2 regions of the Cetobacterium sp. ZOR0034 genome follow, and region 2 is predicted to be linked to the other one. Evidence: riboswitches for the same ligand, from Rfam matches in the RefSeq annotation. Region 2 holds a riboswitch; the other holds the start of a gene.
The links. Region 2 has a riboswitch for lysine ahead of L992_RS11240 (Na+/H+ antiporter NhaC family protein). Riboswitches for the same ligand answer to the same signal wherever they lie in the genome.
Positions count from the first base shown of each region.

Region 1: it holds a riboswitch for lysine, as region 2 does, so the genes downstream of both, L992_RS11640 (aspartate kinase) here and L992_RS11240 (Na+/H+ antiporter NhaC family protein) in region 2, are expected to answer to the same signal.

Region 1 is NZ_JTLI01000072.1:13,782-21,357, reverse strand. It holds gene L992_RS11660 (PTS transporter subunit EIIC) at 1-790, shown strand, start outside; gene L992_RS11655 (N-acetylmannosamine-6-phosphate 2-epimerase) at 786-1,454, shown strand; gene L992_RS11650 (pyridoxal phosphate-dependent aminotransferase) at 1,526-2,677, opposite strand; gene L992_RS11645 (aspartate-semialdehyde dehydrogenase) at 2,692-3,675, opposite strand; gene L992_RS11640 (aspartate kinase) at 3,691-4,893, opposite strand; lysine riboswitch at 4,993-5,167, opposite strand; gene L992_RS11635 (argininosuccinate synthase) at 5,205-6,407, opposite strand; gene L992_RS11630 (basic amino acid ABC transporter substrate-binding protein) at 6,419-7,132, opposite strand; gene L992_RS11625 (urocanate hydratase) at 7,574-7,576, shown strand, end outside.
Region 2 is NZ_JTLI01000067.1:18,125-25,700, reverse strand. It holds gene tpiA (triose-phosphate isomerase) at 1-153, shown strand, start outside; gene gpmI (2,3-bisphosphoglycerate-independent phosphoglycerate mutase) at 177-1,697, shown strand; lysine riboswitch at 1,753-1,925, shown strand; gene L992_RS11240 (Na+/H+ antiporter NhaC family protein) at 2,027-3,511, shown strand; gene ychF (redox-regulated ATPase YchF) at 3,617-4,711, shown strand; gene L992_RS11230 (DUF177 domain-containing protein) at 4,802-5,284, shown strand; gene rpmF (50S ribosomal protein L32) at 5,321-5,503, shown strand; gene plsX (phosphate acyltransferase PlsX) at 5,605-6,621, shown strand; gene L992_RS11215 (beta-ketoacyl-ACP synthase III) at 6,611-7,576, shown strand, end outside.

The sequences.
Region 1 (7,576 bases), on a different contig from region 2:
TATTGTTGGAGCACAAAATATTTTCTTTGCACAATTAGCTGATCCAAATCACACTGGTTTATTTACAGAAGGAACTAGATTCTTTGCTGGACGTTTTGCTACTATGATGTTTGGTCTTCCTGGTGCTTGTCTTGCTATGTATAAGTGTGCTCCTCAAAATAAAAAAAATGCTGTTGGGGGATTATTCCTTAGTGGTGCAATTACATCTTTCATAACAGGAATAACAGAACCTATTGAATTTATGTTTTTATTTGTTGCTCCTTGGCTATATGGTGTTCATGCTTTCTTTGATGGATTATCTTTCCTTGTAGCTGATTTATTAAATATATCTATCGGAAATACTTTCTCAGGTGGATTAATAGACTTCACTCTTTTCGGAGTTTTACAAGGTAATGCTACTACAAACTGGATTTATGTTTTAATCGTTGGAGCCTTCTGGTTTGCTCTATACTATTTTACTTTTTCATTCTTAATAAAACGTTTTAATATTGCGACACCTGGAAGAGAAGGTGATGACCAAGAAATTAAAATTATCACTAAAGATTCTTTATATGAGACATCTAAAGAGATTTTAGCTGCTCTTGGTGGAAAGGAAAATATTGACGATATTGATGCTTGTATAACTAGACTTAGAGTTTCTGTCAAAGATGTTTCTAAAGTTGATAAAATCAAGATTAAGAATTTAGGAGCAACTGGTGTTTTAGAAGTTCAAGGTGGAATACAAGCTATTTTTGGAGCAATGGCTGATCCTATAAAACAAAAAATAAACGAAATCATAGAAAATAATTAAGGAGGAAATCAAGAAAATGAATAAAGGTCTTATTGTTTCATGTCAAGCGTTAGAGAGTGAACCACTACATAGTTCTTTTATTATGGGAAGAATGGCTGTTGCCGCTGAAATGGGCGGAGCAGTTGGGATTAGAGCTAATGGCGTAGAGGATATTTTAGAAATAAAAAAATTAGTTGATCTTCCTATCATTGGAATTATAAAAAAAGATTACGAAGGAATGGTTTCATATATCACTCCAACAGAAAAAGAATTAGAAGCTTTAATTGCAACTGATATAGATGTTATCGCTCTTGATGCAACTATAAATGCTGATATTGAGCTTTTAAAATCTTTAAAAATAAAGTATCCAAATCAAAAATTTATGGCGGATATCTCAACTGTTGAAGAGGGGATTCGTGCCGAAGAGTTAGGGTTTGATTTTATTGGAACAACTTTAGTTGGTTATACCGAGCATTCTAAAGGATTAAATAACTTTGATGTTTTAAAAGAACTTATAGCTAAATGTAAAAAACCTGTTATTGCTGAAGGGAATTTTGATACACCTGAAAAATCTAGGTCTGCTATGGAGATGGGTTCATATGCTGTTGTTGTAGGTGGAGCTATAACTAGACCTCAGCTAATCGCTAAAAAATTCAGCGATGAAATAAACAAAGTTAATTTCTAAAATAAAAAAAGAGGCTGACCAAAATGGTCAACCTCTTTTTTTCCTCTACCTTTAAAAGTTCAATTTGATTATTAATTTTTACTGATGAAATCTATAAACCTATCAATAGCCTCATTTAAAATCTCTTTATCCTTAACCAAAGATATTCTGATATAGTTATCCATTCCAAACGCAACTCCAGGAACAACAGCAACCCTCTCTTCTTCTAAAAGTTTTTGAGCAAACTCTAAAGAACCTAACTCAGTTATTCCATCCAATGAAATAAATATATATATAGCTCCTTTCGGTTCTATTGCAGATATATTTGCTTCTTTCAATTTTCTATATACTAACTGAGCACGCTGTTTATAAATTCCTACCTGTTCCGATATATCCTGACATTTTCTAGCAGCAATAAGAGCTCCTCTTTGAGATATAATGCTTGGTGATGTCACCGCATATTGATGAACTTTAACAAGATAATCTCTCAATTTTTTATGAGCTATAATATAACCAACTCTCCATCCTGTCAATGAATGAGACTTTGAGAATCCATTTACTAAAATTACATTCTCTCTGTATCTATCATCTAAAAACGTATTGTGATTTACATCAAAAACAAGCTCACTATAAACCTCATCACTTATTATGTAGATATGATTTTCTTTTACAAACTCTAAAATTTCATCTCTATTTTCTTTTGATATAACAACTCCTGAAGGATTTGATGGATAGTTTAAAATTATGGCTTTTGTTTTTGAAGTGACATATTTTTTTAAAGTTTCCACTGTCAATTCAAAGTTGTCTTTCGAAGTATCTACTTTTACTAAATTAGCTCCTGCTAAATTTATCAGAGGTTCATACCCTGGGTATACTGGTAGAGGTGCAATAACCTCATCACCTGGTAAAATAACAGTTCTAATTGCCGTTGATAATCCCTCTGTACTTCCAACTGTTATGATTATCTCATCTGATTTTACATCAACTTTATACTTCTCTCTATAAAATTTTGCAATCTCTTCTCTTAGCTCTATCATCCCACCAAGTTGCGGATAACCTAACTTCCCCTCTTGCATATACTCTATAGTTCCATCTATAACCTCTTTTGGCTGAGGCAAATCCGGCTCACCAATTGTTAAATTGATAAGCTCTTTCTCTCCACCTTCATACTCTCTACACGCTTCTGCTATTTTTCTAATAACAGATATCTCTATTTTATCTAAATTTGGATTTACTTTTAACATATTTTCTCCTCGAACTACTTTTTCATTAAAACCTCTGCAATCTGAATTGCATTCGTTGCTGCTCCTTTTCTTATGTTATCAGCTACAACCCAAAGATTTAATCCATTTTGGATACTAAAATCTTTTCTGATACGTCCAACAAAAACATCATCTTTTCCTGTTGCTGACGCAGCTAAAGGATAAATACTATTTTGTACATCATCCTCTAAAATTATTCCATCAAACTCTCTAAATTTAGCTTTTAACTCCTCTATATTAGGTTCTCTTTCCAACTCAACATTTATAGATACAGAATGCCCATTCATAACTGGAACTCTAACACAAGTTGCCGTCACAGGAAGCTCCCAATTACCTAAAATTTTACGAGTTTCGTTTATCATTTTCTCCTCTTCTTTTGTGTACCCATTTTCTAGGAAAGAATCTATCTGTGGCAAACAGTTATTCACTATTGGATGAGGATAAGTTTTTGGTGCCTCTCCTTTAAGTCCTCTCTCTAAATCCTCTATGCCTTTTATTCCACTTCCAGATACAGCTTGATAAGTTGAATAAACAACTCTTTTTATTCCATAAAGATCATTAATCACTTTTAAAGGAACAACCGATTGAATCGTTGAACAATTTGGATTAGCTATTATACCTTTATTTTTAAATATATCCTCAGGATTTACTTCTGGTACAACTAAAGGAACATCCTTATCCATTCTCCAAGCACTACTATTATCAACCACAACTACACCTTTTTCACTCGCAATAGGCGCAAATTTTTTACTAATATCTCCTCCTGCTGAAAATAGTGCTATATCTATATCCCTATCGAAACTATTTTCAGTTAGCTCCTCTATAACTAAAGTTTTTCCTTTAAAAATAACCTCTTTTCCTGCTGAACGAGCTGATGCAAATAGATATAAATTATCTATCGGTAAATCCCTCTCCTCTAAAACTTTTAAAAATGTTCCTCCAACTAATCCACTCGCTCCAACTATCGCTATATTATACATTGCTTTATCCTCCTATTATATTGAAAATACTTCTGCTAGTCTTTCTACTACTTTTACCGCTTCATCCTCTTTTATGATTAACGATATTGAAATCTCTGATGTTGTACACTGATAAAACGCTGCATCTATATCTGCTAAAACTTCAAATACTTTTGCTGCTACTCCAAAGTTGCTTATCATTCCTATTCCTACTAAAGATATTTTTACAACTCCCGTTCTTTTTGTAACTTCTATTGCAGGAATCTCTTTTCTAATATCCTCTAATGAGTTATTTAGAAAGTGATCATCTGTTAAAGGACAAGTGAATCCTATACTTCCTTTTATATTCTGAACCTCATTTTGTGATATCATATCTACATTTACACTATGCTTTGCTAGATTATTAAAAACAGTAGCTACATTTTTAGGTACTCCTGAAAAATTCTCTAGATTTACCATTATAACATTTTTATTTATAGATATTCCAGTCACAGCTTTTTTCTCTATTATCTCATTGCTATCACAAATATATGTACCTGTTTCAACCCCTAAAGTTTGCCCAACATATATTCTAACTCCATACTTTTTTCCTATCTCAACCGCTCTTGTCTCCATTACACCAGCTCCTAAATTTGCCATCTCCATCATCTCCTCGTATGAAATTTTTTCTAGTTTTTTTGCATTTTTATAAACTCTAGGATCTACTCCAAATATTCCGGTAACATCTGTATAAATCTCACAATCACATTTTAAAGCTGCTGCCAAAGCTACAGCACTCGTATCTGATCCTCCTCTTCCAAGAGTTGTTACATCACCATTATCATTTATACCTTGAAACCCCGCAACTATAACTACTTTTCCATCTTTTAGATGTTTTTCTATTCTATCTATCTTTATGCTCTCTATCTTATTTTTTGTATGAACTCCACCAGTTCTAATTCCTGCTTGAGCTCCTGTTAAAGATATTGCCTTACACCCCTGCTCTTTTAAAGCCATACTCAAAAGAGATGTTGTTTGCTGCTCTCCTGTGGATAAAAGAGAATCTAGTTCTCTTACATCAGGGGTATCCGATATCTCCTTAGCTAACTTTATAAGTGCATCCGTTGTCTTACCCATTGCTGAAACTACAATTACAACTTCATCACCCTCTTTATAATTTTTAGCTATATCCATAGCTATATTTTTTATTTTTTCTGTTGTTGCAACTGAACTTCCACCAAATTTTTTTACTACTCTCATTAGTTCCTCCTCCGATGACATTATAATAAAAAAAACGATAGTCAAAAAAATAACTATCGCCTGAAAAACTCATTTCAACTATGTTAGCTTAAAATAATAATCTACGATAGCACAACACCATTTCGGTGACAGTTGTATAAATCTTCTTTATACACCCAGCTCATCTTTCTAGTAGAAAAAGTTGAACTTCGGCGAACTTCCCTTTCAACAAACCTCTCTGACCTACTAAATCTTAGTTTGTTTACTTTTGAATTTCGCAACCTCTATCAAAATATTAATTTAAGGTAGAATATCATTTTTTTTTTAGAATGTCAAAACTTTTTTCTTAGTAAGGCTTCAATCTTAATTGGTAGACCAAATAGATTTATAAATCCTTCTGCATCTTGTTGGTTGTAAACACTATCTTTTTCAAACGTTGAATACTCCTCTGAGTACAATGAAAATGGTGATGTTGTTCCTGCTAAAATTATATTTCCTTTATACAATTTTAATTTCACTTCACCTGTCACAAACTCCTGTGTAACATCTACAAAAGCTGAAATAGCTGCTCTTAAAGTTGTAAACCACTGTCCATTATAAACTAATTTTGAAAAATCGTGAGAAAGTTTTACTTTCTCTTGGTAGGTATCTTTATCTAAACACAATCTTTCTAACTCTTCATGTGCAAAGTATAAAATTGTTCCTCCTGGCGTTTCATAGACTCCTCTAGATTTCATTCCAACCAGTCTATTTTCAACCATATCTAAAACACCAATTCCATGCTCTGATCCTATTTTATTAAGTTTTTTTATGATTTCAACACCTGATAACTTCTCTCCATTTAAAGCTACTGGAACTCCTTTAATAAACTCTAAAGTTATATATTCACTCTTCTCGTTTGCAGCTTCTAAAGTTTTTACCCACTGTAAAACATTTTCAAAATTTGGCTCTTTTGATGGATATTCCAAATCAAACCCTTCGTGACTCACATGAAAAAGATTCTCATCTCTACTGTATGGAGATTTTTTATGAAATGGAAGAGTTATCCCTTTTTTCTCTAAATATTCTATCTCCTCCTCTCTAGATTTTATATCCCAAATACGCCACGGTGCTATTACCTTTAAAGATGGATCAAGAGCCTTTATAGCTAATTCAAATCTAACCTGATCATTTCCTTTTCCTGTTGCCCCGTGCGAAATATATTTCGCTCCTTCTTTGTGTGCTATCTCTACTAAGGCTTTTCCTATTACTGGTCTTGCCATAGAGGTTCCTAATAGGTATTTATTTTCATATATTGCACCAGCTTTCAGAGTTGGAAATATATAATCATTTACAAACTCCTCTACTTTATCCACCAAATAAAATTTTGATGCTCCTGTCACATAAGCTTTCTCTTCAATGGCTTTAAAATCCTCTTTTTGTCCAACATCCACAGCAACAGCTATAACCTCGTAATCATAATTTTCCTTTAACCAAGGTACTATAACCGATGTGTCTAATCCCCCAGAGTACGCTAAAATAACCTTTTCTTTCATTAATATCCTCCCTAGTTAAAATATTTTATAATAAGTTTGTCGTAAGTTCCCTCTTCTTTTATCTCTTTTAAAGCTTTATTTATCGATTCTACAAGCTCTTTTTTCCCTTTAGCAACAGCTATAGCATACTTCTCCTCTTCTGCATCAATTTTTACAACTTTCAACCCTTTATTTTGTGATATATAGCTTCCTGCTGGTGCTGAATCAAGAATCATAGCGTCTATCTTTCCAGAACTTAAAGCCATGATTGCACCCGGTGCTGAATTGTATTGGATTTTATCTATACCCTCAATTTTTGAAACCATCAAATCTCCCGTATATCCTAATACTACTCCCACTTTTTTCCCTTTTAATGCATCTAGATTTGCAATAGTTGAATCCTTTTCAGGTACTATTATCACTTGATTAGCTACAAAATAATCATCTGAAAAATCTACAAACTTTTCTCTTTCAGCTGTCATAGTCATTCCAGCAATGACTAAATCCAATTTATTTGTCTGAAGTGCTGGAAGCAGTCCATCAAATGTTATGTTTTTTATTTTTATCTCCTTTCCTATTTTTTCTCCGACCTTATTTATTAAATCAATATCAAATCCAACTATCTCACCATTTTCCATATATTCAAATGGTGCAAACTCCGCATTTGTTCCCACATATAAAACATCATTTCCAAAACCTAAAACTCCCATAATACAAAATAAAACTACTGATAACATCTTTTTCATAATACTTACCTCCTAATTTTTATTTTTTATATATTTTATTTTTGAGTATAAAAAAAGTCAGTGCTATCAAAACACTGACTCAAAATACAATTGTAACTTTATAGAATAATAAAAAATCTATAGCATAACAACATTAATGAGATTGTTTTTTAGGGCACACAAAAATATATTCTTTTTGTTAATTCTAGTTTGTGTCCTTAAAATCCTTCTCATAGTCATCTGCTTTCCTCCTTTAATTTTTTATTTGAAATGATAATATCAGATTTGATGTGAAAATGTCAATCTTTTTTTGAAAAAATTTTTTCACTTTTTTTATTTTTATTTTTATTTATACAGTATATTTTTTTAATTCTAATTCTATATAGAATATATTTTATTTTTATGACTTTATGAGGTAATAAATTACTGTTCTTAAATATATTTTATTTACTGGAGGAGATTATG
Region 2 (7,576 bases):
GCAGCAGAAATTACAATCCAATACGGAGGGTCAATGAATGCTAAGAACGCAGCTGAATTATTAGCTATGGAGAATATAGATGGAGGACTTGTTGGAGGAGCTTCTTTAGATGCACCAACATTTATTCAAGTTATAAAAGCAGGAGCAAGATAATCAAAAAAATAGGAGGCTTAAAAATGGCTAAAAAACCTTTAATGTTAATGGTTCTTGATGGATGGGGATACAATCCACACTCTGAAGAGAAAAATGCTATCGCAACAGCAAAACCAGAAAATTTCGAAAGACTATTTAATAGTTATCCACATACATTAATAAAAGCTTCAGGAGAAGCTGTAGGATTACCAGAAGGACAAATGGGGAACTCAGAAGTAGGGCACTTAAATTTAGGTGCTGGAAGAGTAATCTATCAACCACTTGTAGAGATTTCAAAAGAGATCAGAGATGGTGAGTTTTACGATAAAGCTAAAGTTGTAGAAGCGTTCAACTATGCTAAAGAAAATGATAAGAGCATCCACTTCATGGGACTTTTATCTGATGGAGGAGTTCACTCTCACATCAATCATTTATTCGGTTTATTAGAAATGGCTAAAAAAACTGGATTAACTAAAGTTTATATTCATGCGTTCATGGATGGAAGAGATACAGCTCCAACATCTGGATTAGAGTTCATGAAAGCTTTAGTTGCTAAAACTGAAGAGTTAGGTGTAGGAACAATAGCTTCAATCTCTGGAAGATACTTATCTATGGATAGAGATACAAACTGGGATAGAACAGAAAAAGCTTATGATGCAATCGTAGGAAAGTTACCTGTAACAAATAAAACAGCTATAGAAGTTATTGAAGAGTCTTATGCTGCAAATATTACAGATGAGTTTATAGCGCCAGCTTTATTATCAGCAGATGGAATAGTAAAAAAAGGCGATGTAATTGTTAACTTTAACTATAGACCAGATAGAGCTAGACAAATAACTAGAGCTTTTGTTGATAAAGAGTTTGTAGGATTTGAAAGAGAAGCTTTAGAGCCTAAATTCTACTGCATGAGACAATATGCAAGTACTATAGATGCTGAAGTTATCTATGAAGATAAAGATATCGTTAATACGTTAGGAGAAGTTATTTCTGCTAATAAATTAGCTCAATTAAGAACAGCTGAGACAGAAAAGTATGCTCATGTTACATTCTTCTTTAATGGAGGAAAAGAAACTGAGTTCAATGGTGAAGAAAGAATACTTGTAGCTTCTCCAAAAGTTGCTACGTATGATTTACAACCAGAGATGTCAGCTCCAGAATTAACATCTAAAGTTTTAGAGGCTTTAAACTCTGATAAGTTTGATGTTATTATAATGAACTTTGCTAACCCAGATATGGTTGGACATACAGGTGTATTTGATGCAGCTGTAAAAGCTATTCAAGCTGTAGACAAGGGAGTAGGAGCTATCGTAAATAAAGTTCTTGAGTTAGATGGAACTGTGTTAATTACAGCTGACCATGGAAATGCTGAGAAGATGGAAGATCCAACAACTCATCAACCATTTACAGCTCACACAACTTATGAAGTACCATTTATCTACGTTTCGAATCACTTTAAAGGTGAGTTAAACCACGGTAAACTAGCTGACGTAGCACCTACGATGTTAGAAATCTTAAATATTGAGAAACCTGCTGAAATGAACGGTGTTTCTTTAATAAAAAAATAATTGACATCGCAAACAAATAATGATACTATAATTTAAAAGTTTCGAACAATTTAATATTTTAGGTAGAGGTTGCAAATAACATGAGTATTTTAAATGAGCCGGACAGGTGTTGATGTTAAAAGAAAGGGAAATTTGCCGAAATGGAGATTATGTCAAAAGTCTTTGTTGGGAGTATAGAGAATATCTATACTACTGTCACTGAGAAATCAGTGTTGTGCTATCCAAAAATTTGTGATATATTTTGCAGATTAGCTACCGTATTTTTTATACGGTAGTTTTTTTTACCTAAAATTTCAGAGGAACTAAAAAAATAACTTGGAGGTTTTAGGATGAACACAATAATTGAACTATTGAAATTAAGTCCAGTAGCAGTATTGGCAGCACTTATGTTTATGGGATATGACGCTCTTATAGCAGCACCTATAGCAACAGTTTATGCAGCACTTGTAGCAGGATTTGTAGAGAAGAAAAAAGTGAATGATATAATAGAGGCAGTAATAAATAATGCAAAAGAGATGCAAGTAGCATTCTTTATATTGATGGTAGCTTATGCAATGGCTGAAGTATTTATGTCAACTGGAGTAGGGGCTTCAATTATAAACTTAGCATTGAATGTTGGACTTACAGGAAGAACTGTAGCAGTTGTAGGAATAGTTGTTACATCAGTATTATCTATAGCAACAGGAACAAGCTGGGGAACATTTGCAGCGTGTGCACCGATATTTTTATGGCTTAACCATATTGTTGGTGGAAATATAGCTTTAACAGTTGGAGCGATAGCAGGAGGGGCATGTTTCGGAGATAATATAGGACTTATATCTGATACAACTATAGTTAGTTCTGGAATTCAAAAAGTTGAAGTTATAAAAAGAATTAGACATCAAGGATATTGGTCAGGATTAGTTTTACTTCTAGGAATAGTAGCATTCTATATTGCTGGAGTTTCGATGGGATTACCAACAACAACTGGGGATGCAGCAACAGCGATTGGTCAGATACCAGAAGAGGTTTGGACAGTTCTAGCTGAAAAGAGAGAGTCAGCAGTTACACTTTTAAATCAAGTTAAAGATGGTGTTCCAACATATATGATAATACCTTTAGTGCTTGTTTTAATAGCAGCTTTCAAAGGATTAACAACACTACTTTGTTTGTTTATTGGAATATTCTCAGCTTACGGATTGGGATTAATAGCTGGAACAGTTGAAAATACTGGAGCATTTTTAGATTTACTTTACTCTGGATTTGAAGGAGCGGGTTCTTGGGTAATTGTAATGATGATGTGGGTTGCAGCTTTCGGTGGAATAATGAAATTGATGGATGCATTTAGACCACTATCTAATATAGTAGTAAAAGTATCAAGAAATGTAAGACAATTAATGTTCTGTAATGGATTATTATCAATCTTAGGAAATGCAGGATTAGCTGATGAGATGGCACAAATAGTAACTATGGGACCAATCATTAGAGAGATTGTTGAGAAAAATGTAGAAGGTTCAGAAGAGGATATAGAAACATTAAGACTTAGAAATGCAACATTTAGTGATGCATTAGGAGTATTTGGATCTCAATTAATACCTTGGCATGTTTATATAGGATTCTACTTAGGAATTGCTCAAGCAGTTTATCCACTATACAACTTTACAGCTATGGATATTATTAAATATAACTTCTTAGCTTTAATAGCAGTTTCAACAATACTAATTGCAACATTGACAGGATTAGATAGATTGATACCAAGATTTGGATTACCAAGTGAACCAAAAGTAAGATTGAAAAAATCTACACAAACTAGCTGTGTAGCTGAAGAGGCATAGAAAATAAAAACTCTCACCATATAAAGTGAGGGTTTTTTTATTTACAAAAGGTTAGAGATGTGGTAAAATCTAAAGTAAAATAAAATTTCAGGAGGAATCTCTAAGATGATAGGTATAGGAATAGTAGGACTTCCAAATGTTGGAAAGTCAACTCTGTTTAATGCAATAACAAAAGCTGGAGCAGCGGAAGCGGCAAACTACCCGTTTTGTACAATAGAACCAAATGTTGGAATGGTAACAGTTCCAGATTCAAGATTAGATGAGTTATCAAAAATAATTAATCCTCAAAGAGTTCAAAATGCAACAGTTGAATTCGTAGATATAGCTGGTTTAGTTGAAGGAGCAGCAAAAGGTGAAGGGTTAGGAAACAAATTCTTATCAAATATCAGAACTACAGCTGCAATATGTCAAGTTGTTAGATGTTTTGAAGATGAAAATATCATTCACGTAAGTGGAAGTGTAGATCCAATAAGAGATATCGAAATAATAAATGGAGAGTTAATCTTAGCTGATATGGAAACTATCGAAAAAGCTATCGAGAAACAATCAAAGTTATTTAAATCTAAAAATAAAGAAGCTATGGTTTTAATGCCAGTTTTAGAAAAGTGTAAAGCACACTTAGATGAATATAAAATGTTAAAAACTTTAATTTTAACACCAGAAGAGCAAGAGTTAATAAGAACTTACCAACTTTTAACTCAGAAACCAATGATGTTCGCAGCTAATGTTTCAGAAGACGACTTAGCAACAGGAAATGAATATGTTGAAAGAGTAAAAGATTATGCAGCTAACTTAGGAGCGGAAGTAGTAGTAGTATCTGCAAGAGTTGAATCTGAGTTACAAGAGATGGAAGACGAGGACAAGAAAGAGTTCTTAGAAGCTTTAGGAGTAGAAGAACCAGGATTAAACAGATTGATAAGAGCTGGATTTAAGTTATTAGGACTACAAACTTATTTCACGGCTGGAGTTAAAGAAGTAAGAGCTTGGACTATAAGAATCGGAGATACAGCACCAAAGGCAGCTGGAGAGATTCATACAGATTTCGAAAGAGGATTTATTAGAGCGAAAGTTGTAGGATATGAAGATTTCATAAAGTATTCTGGATGGAAAGGAGCTCAAGAAGCAGGAGTTCTTAGACTAGAAGGGAAAGAGTACATCGTTAAAGATGGAGACTTAATGGAGTTTTTATTTAACGTATAAAATTATAAAAGGTTGTTAAGAAAAATTACTTGACAACCTCTAAAAAAACTAGTAAAATATTAAGGTATTGTAATTATAAGGAGGATAACATTGATAATAAAGCTTAGTGAAATTATTAATGAATCAGAGGTTACCTTTGATTATGTTGAAAAAACTATAGATTCTATAGATACTCCAGAAGGTGTAACTATTAGAGGAAGAGCTTTTAAAGACGATAATGGTTATGTAGTTGAAGGATCTTATAGAACAGTACTAAGGTTAGAATGTGTTAGATGTCTTACGGAGATAGAGCCTTTAATCCAAGGAGATTTTAGAGCAGAATATCTAGATCCAAAAGAGTATTCTAAGTATACTTCAAGCCTGAAGCCAGAGGAAGAGTTTGGTGATAAACACTTTGAAGAAGCTTTAAATAGCGAGATAAATATCTCTGATCTGGTAAGAGAATATATAATACTTGATTTGTCACAATATGAGGCATGTCTTCCAGAGTGTTCAGATACTTCTGAAGTAGAAAAATACTCGAAAGATGACGTTGACCCTAGGTGGCAGCAATTATTAGACATAAAATTTTAAATTTTTAAATATGATTGTATTAGGAGGGAAACTAAGATGGCAGTACCTAAGAAGAAAACTTCAAAAGCTAAGAAAAACATGAGAAGATCTCACCACGCATTAACAGGTTCTACTTTAGCAACTTGTGACAAATGTGGATCACCAAGAAGACCACACAGAATTTGTCTTGCATGTGGAGATTACAACGGAAAGCAAGTATTAGCTACAGAAGTAGAGTAATATCTTATAAAAAAAAGCGGGATAGTTAAATCTTGCTTTTTTTTATTTCTTAAAATATGCTATAATAGTTAATAATTATATATATATATTGAGGAGAAATTATGAGAATCGCTTTAGATGCCATGGGTGGAGATTTTGCACCTCTTGAAACAGTTAAGGGAGCAGTTCAAGCTTTAGAGGAATTACAAAATTTGACTGTGATTTTAGTTGGACAGAAAGAAAAAATAGAAGAAGAGTTAAAGAAATATACATACGATAAAAACAGAGTAGAGATTTTTGATGCGAGAGAAGTTATAGAGATGACAGATGATCCTATGACGGCAGTTCGAACAAAAAAAGATGCCTCTATGAATAGAATGTTAGAGCTAGTTAAATCAGGAGAGGCTCAAGCATCGGTATCAGCAGGAAATACAGGTGCACTAATAAGTGCAAGTCAATTGAAGTTGAGAAGGATAAAAGGTGTTTTAAGACCAGCTATTACGACGATATTCCCTAGTAAAAAAAGAGATATAGTTTTAATGGATGTTGGAGCTAATGCTGATTGTAGACCGGAGTTTGTAAATCAGTTCGCAACAATGGGTTCTCTTTATTATGAAGAGATGTTTGGAGTAAGCAATCCAAAAGTTGGATTATTAAATATTGGAACAGAAGAGGGAAAGGGAAATGAAATCACCAGAGAAGCCTTCAATTTGTTGAAAAATAATAACGATATTAATTTTGCTGGGAATATAGAGAGTAGAGAGATGATGGATGGAGAAGTAGATGTCATTGTCGCGGATGGATTCACAGGAAATATGGTACTAAAAACAGCTGAAGGAACGGCCAAATTTATATTTTCTATTTTGAAAGAGGAGATAGGAAAAAGTCTTTTAGGAAAAATAGGAGCACTTTTATTGATGCCTATTTTAAAAAAATTGAAAACCAAATTAGATTCTTCAGAATATGGTGGAGCACTATTTTTAGGTATAAATGGAATATCGATAAAGGCTCACGGAAATTCGTCGGCGAAAGGGATTAAAAATGCTTTAAAGGTTGCCAATAAGTTTGCAGAAGACAAATTTATAGATAGATTAACAGAGGTTATGAAACAAAGCGAAGGAGGAAACAATGAAGCTTAAAAATGTAGGTATAATAGGATTAGGAACTTATGTTCCAGAGAATGTAATGACAAATTTTGATTTTGAAAAAATTATAGATACAACAGATGAGTGGATTAGAACTAGAACTGGTATAGAAGAAAGAAGATTTGCTAGTGAAACTCAAGCTACATCTGATTTAGGAGCTGAGGCAGCAAAAGTAGCTTTAGAAAAAGCAGGAGTTCCTGTAGAAGATATAGATATGATAATTTTAGCAACAACTACGCCTGATTATCCAATTCAAAGTACGGCTTGTGTTGTTCAAGAGTTAATAGGTGCTGTAAATGCTGCGGCAGTAGATATAAATGCGGCTTGTAGTGGATTTGTATATGCTTTAACTATGGCAAAAGCATTAGTTGTATCAGGAATGAATAAAAAAGTTTTAGTTATAGGTGCAGAAGTTCTTTCGAAGTGTGTAGATATGCAAGATCGAAATACTTGTGTATTATTTGGTGATGGAGCAGCAGCAGCAGTTGTAGCAGAAGTAGAAGATGGATATGGAATGATATCACAATTCTTAGGAGCAGAAGCGGATGTGAAAGGTGCATTAAGAACTCCAGCAGGAGGAACTAGAAAACCTTTAAGTCAAGAAGTTTTAGAAGAGAGATCAAACTTCTTACAAATGAAAGGGCAAGATGTATTTAAATTTGCGGTTAAAGCTTTACCAAAGGCAACTTTAGAAGCTTTAGAAGCAGCGGGATTAACTCCAAGCGATTTAGACATGGTATTCCCACATCAAGCTAATAGTAGAATAATAGAAGCAGCATCAAAAAGATTAGAGATTCCAATGGAAAAGTTCTATTTAAACTTAAATAAATATGGAAATACATCATCTGCATCAATCGGGTTAGCGTTAGGAGAAGCATTGGAAAAAGGTCTTGTAAAAAAGGGAGATACAATAGCTTTAACTGGATTTGGAGCGGGGTTAACGTACGCT